DNA from 2 places in the Mycobacterium sp. NGS11 genome. Region 1 is predicted to be linked to the other one. Evidence: predicted binding sites of a transcription regulator. Region 1 holds the regulator's gene; the other holds the start of a gene.
The links. Region 1 encodes LexA, which represses DNA repair genes until DNA is damaged. Its sites were predicted from a motif close to CGAACANNTGTTCG; they were not measured.

Region 1 (2,394 bases):
CAACGCCACTCAGCCGACCGGAGCGATGAGGGTCTGGCCCGCCAGCAGGTTGGGCGAGTGTAGATCGTTGAGCTCGCGGATGCGATCGGCGACCTGGGGTGCCGGCGCGCCGGGCGCCACGCGGTGCGCGAAATCCTGGAGCGACTCCCCCGCGTCCACGCGGACGACGGCGAGCCGGTCGGGAACCTGGGTCGCCGAGTTCGTGGAGTCGCCGTTGAGCACCTGGCCGACGTTCGCGACGAGACCCAGCCACAGCGTGACCGCGCCGGCGGCCAGTGCCAGCCCGATGGTCGACGCCCAGGTGGTGGCGCGCCTGCGGTGCGGAGCGACGGACATTGCCACCCCGGTGCCGTAGTAGCGCGTGGCGGCGCCCGCGGGCCGCGACGGCGCGGGCCGGCGGGACCGGGCCAGCCCGTCCCGTCCGTAGCGAGGCCCCAGGACGGGTCCATTGATCGGGCGCCGAAGACTGCTGGTACGCGGCGCGGGCGTGTGGATGACTGTCATCTTCGTTCCTCCGGTCAACTAGCTCTCGCTCGTGTGTTCGACACTAATCGCTTGTATGTTCGAAACCGAACATTTGAGCGAAGCGTGTCGCACGAGCAAACGCTAGATCACACCACCGACAAGTTCGTCGGCCTCTACCACTGTCACGAGCACTCAAATACCCGATATCCCGAAGAGTTACACATCTGTAATTCGTCCGGCTTCGCGCTTGTTTTGCGCCGACGCGAACCGCCGCGACACGCCACTCGAACACATGTTTGATTCTTGTCCTCGGTGCGGCTACATTCGGTGCCATGGGCGACAGCAACGACGTTTCATCGGCCGGTCCCGAGGGTCGGCTGCACTCCGTGGATTCCTCGCTGACCGAACGGCAGCGCACCATTCTGAATGTCATCCGCGCCTCGGTCACCAGCCGCGGCTACCCGCCGAGCATCCGGGAGATCGGCGATGCCGTCGGTCTGACGTCGACGTCATCGGTGGCGCACCAGCTTCGCACCCTGGAGCGCAAGGGTTACCTGCGCCGCGACCCCAACCGCCCGCGGGCCGTCGACGTCCGCGGGGCCGACGACGACGTGGCGGCCCCCACCACCGAAGTGGCCGGTTCGGACGCCCTACCGGAACCCACGTTCGTCCCGGTGCTCGGGCGCATCGCGGCCGGCGGACCCATCCTGGCCGAAGAGGCCGTCGAAGACGTCTTTCCCCTGCCGCGCGAATTGGTCGGTGAGGGCACGCTTTTCCTGCTCAAGGTCGTCGGTGATTCGATGGTCGATGCCGCGATCTGCGACGGCGACTGGGTGGTGGTCCGTCAGCAGAACGTCGCCGACAACGGTGACATCGTCGCGGCGATGCTCGACGGCGAGGCCACGGTCAAGACGTTCAAACGCGCCGGCGGTCAGGTGTGGCTGATGCCGCACAACCCGGCGTTCGATCCCATCCCGGGCAACGACGCCAGCGTGCTGGGCAAGGTCGTCACCGTCATCCGCAAGGTCTGACGCGCGCCCGGCCTCGGTCAGTCAGCCCGGGTGAAGCCGTTGGCCTGAGCGACTTCTTCGCTCGACAACCAGAGCTCGGCGAGCGTGTCCTGATACAGGTCGCTACCCGGCATGTAGTACAAGCCGTAGCGAGCGCTGGCCTTGACGGGGTATCCGTCGGGCGCCTGGTACGGATCATCGAGCGGCAGGTGGATCGTGGGTCGCCCGTCCGGGGCCGCCAGGCCGTTTTCCGAGGCGTCATCGGCGGCGTGCCGACCGCTTCGCGCCGGAGGCCCGGCCGCGACCGCATCGGCGACCGCGGCGGCTCCCACCGCCGTGTCCGTCATGTCGGCCTCCGTCGCGGTGTCCGCTTCGGGTTCGACGTCCGGTTCCGGCGCCGCGAGGTCGAGGTATTCGTCTTCTGGCTCAGCGGTTTCCAGGAGGCCTTCCGCCGCGTCGCCCTCCGGCGGGATGCCGGAAACGGCGACGTCGGGGTACTCGTCTTCCGGATACGCCTCCTGCGGATAACCCGCATCGGGGCCGTCGGCGTCGACGTAGGCGGCGTCGTCCGCCGCCTCGGGCTCGGCGACCTCGGGGACGCCGTCGGTGTAGTCGGCGTAGTCGGCCCCCGCCTCGGCATACTCGTCCTCCGACAGCATCTCCGCGGAGACGACCGGGATCGAGTCGGTATCGACGGCGTCGGGGTCTTCCTCCTCGTGGAACCGATAGTCGCTATCGGCAGGAGCCTGACGTTGCCAGCTGACCCGCCCGGCGTCCGGTTCCGGCTCCGGTTGATGCGTCGCGCCGAGCCCGAACGGGTCGGCGCCGACGTCGGCATCGTCGTGGCCCCAGCGCTCGTCGGCGTCGTAGCCGAGGTTCCCCCCGCGACCGGGCGCGTAGGCCGCCGCCTCCTCGTGCG
Region 2 (2,394 bases), on a different contig from region 1:
TGCCCCGCACCACCGCCACCGGCATCGCGGTCAGTTTGCCCTTGACCAGATCGGCGGCGGCGGCGACCTCGTCCGCCACCGCCACCTCGGTGACCAGCAGCTCGTTGCCGTGCTGGTCGACGGCCCCCGAATAGCCGTGCAGCACAGCCAGACCCGCCGCGCCCACGGCCGCGTCGGTCTGGCCGTTGCGCCAGGCGCGGCCCATCGTGTCGGTGATGACCACGGCGACGTCGACCCCGAGGCGCCGGCGCAGCGCGGCCCGCAGCGCCGCGGCGCTGCCGTCCGGGTCGACCGGCAGCAGCGCCAGTTCGTCGCGCCCGACGTTGGATCCGTCCACGCCCGCGGCGGCCTGCACCAGGCCGATCCGGTTCTCGGTGATCAGGGTTCGGCCCTTGCGGGCCAGCACTCGGACGGCTTCGTCGTCGACCAGTTTGCGCCTCAACCGATCGCGCTGTTCGGGATCCTGCGGCGCCGGCACCAGCCGGCCCTCGCACTTGGACACCGCCTTGCTGGTGACGACGACGATGTCGCCGTCGCGCAGCCACGGGGCCGCCGCGGCGACGGCCGCGCCAAGATCGTCGCCGGGCCGGAATTCGGGCAGCCCGGCGACGGGCAGGATTTCGATGGCGGCGGCGGCGCCGTGCTCGCCGGCGGTCGTCATGGCGTCACCCCCGCCAGGTCGAGCCCGGCCCTGACCATCTCGGCCGTCGCCTTCGGGTCGGTCATCACCAGCGGCACCGAGCGCACCTCGACGGCGTCGATGTCGGCGCGATCGTCTTCGCTCACCAGCCAGCCGTCCAGGATGCCGGTGTCGCGGCGCGCGCCGTAGTGCCGGGCGACCGCCTCGGCGGTGGAGTCGACCCCGATCACCGACAGGCAGGCATCGGCCATGCCGCGCAAAGGCTTTCCACCGATGATCGGCGAGTAGCCGACGATCGGGGCGCGTGCGGCGCGCAACGCGCCGCGAATGCCGGGCACGGCCAGGATGGCGCCGACGCTCACCACCGGGTTGGACGGCGCCAGCAGGATGACGTCCGCGTCCGCGATGGCCGCTGTGGCATCGATTGTGGCGGCCGCCTTTTCGGCGCCCACGAAGGCGAAGCTGTGCGTGGGCACCTGGGCCCGGTACCGCACCCACCACTCCTGGAAGTGAATGGCCCGCCGGCTGCCGTCGTCGGGATCGGTTATCACGACGTGGGTCTCGCACCGGTCGTCGCTGGCGGGCAACAGCCGCGCGCCGGGCTGCCAGCGGTCGCACAGCGCGGTGGTGATCTGCGACAGGGGGTAGCCGGCGTTGAGCATCTGGGTGCGCACCAGGTGGGTACCCAGGTCGCGGTCGCCGAGCCCGAACCAATCCGGCTGCACCCCGTAGCGCGCCAATTCCTCTTTGGCGTGCCAGGTTTCGTTTCGGTGCCCCCACCCTCGCTCCGGATCTACACCTCCACCTAAGGTGTACATGCAGGTGTCCAAATCGGGGCAGATTCGCAGTCCGTGTATCCAGGCGTCATCGCCAATGTTGACGATCGCCGTCAGCTCGTGACTGTCGGCCTCCGTGTCCGGGCGCCGTTGCGGTTGAAACTGACCGAGCCCGAACAACTGTTGAACCCCCAGCAGGAAGCGGGCGCCGCCAACCCCACCGACCAGAACGGTGACCTTCACATTGCACGACAGTACTGCCCGGCGGCGGCGCTGTGGTGGGCCCACCGGGGGTGCCTCAAAGTTGCGGTTCCCCACCGGTTGTGGGCAACTCCTGAGGAAGTTGAGGGCACTGTGATCGACACGCCGAAGGCCCAAAACAACAGAAACGCCGAAATTCGATCACGAGATGGTATGGAAATGCGCCGAAGTGCTTGACCCGGCAGGTCAACCCGTGTCTAATCACAACAGTGTCATTTCCCGGTTGGCCGGCCGACTCCGGTGTCGCAGACCGAGATTCGATCACTTGTTCGAATTGTCTGTACATCAGAACAGTGGGAAACCAATCACTCTCTCTCAATCAAGCTGAGGAGGCGGACGACCGTATGTCTTACGAAACTTTTCAAGGCGCCATGGCGAGCACGCCGCACACCGACATCGACCCGGCACTGGACCGCCCCGCTCGGCCGCATCTGACCGTGGTTCCTGATGCGCCAATCGCATTCGAGCCCGAGCCCATGCCGGAGCCGGCCGCCGACCAATGGCAGGACCGCGCGCTGTGCGCCCAGACCGACCCCGAGGCCTTCTTCCCGGAGAAGGGTGGCTCCACCCGCGAGGCCAAGAAGATCTGCCTGGGGTGCGAGGTGCGTCATGAGTGCCTCGAGTACGCCCTCGAGCACGACGAGCGCTTCGGCATCTGGGGCGGTTTGTCCGAACGCGAGCGCCGCCGCCTCAAGCGCGGCATCATCTGACGCACGC

Region 2: the regulator LexA is predicted to act here: its motif matches at 1,936-1,949, upstream of cofD (2-phospho-L-lactate transferase).

What each region holds. Positions count from the first base shown of each region.
Region 1 covers NZ_JCALEJ010000011.1:19,357-21,750, reverse strand. The annotation lists gene AC5Y4T_RS14510 (LysM peptidoglycan-binding domain-containing protein) at 10-504, opposite strand; gene lexA (transcriptional repressor LexA) at 798-1,496, shown strand; gene AC5Y4T_RS14500 (LGFP repeat-containing protein) at 1,514-2,394, opposite strand, start outside.
Region 2 covers NZ_JCALEJ010000025.1:42,995-45,388, forward strand. The annotation lists gene AC5Y4T_RS21505 (coenzyme F420-0:L-glutamate ligase) at 1-661, opposite strand, end outside; gene cofD (2-phospho-L-lactate transferase) at 658-1,659, opposite strand; gene AC5Y4T_RS21515 (WhiB family transcriptional regulator) at 2,049-2,387, shown strand.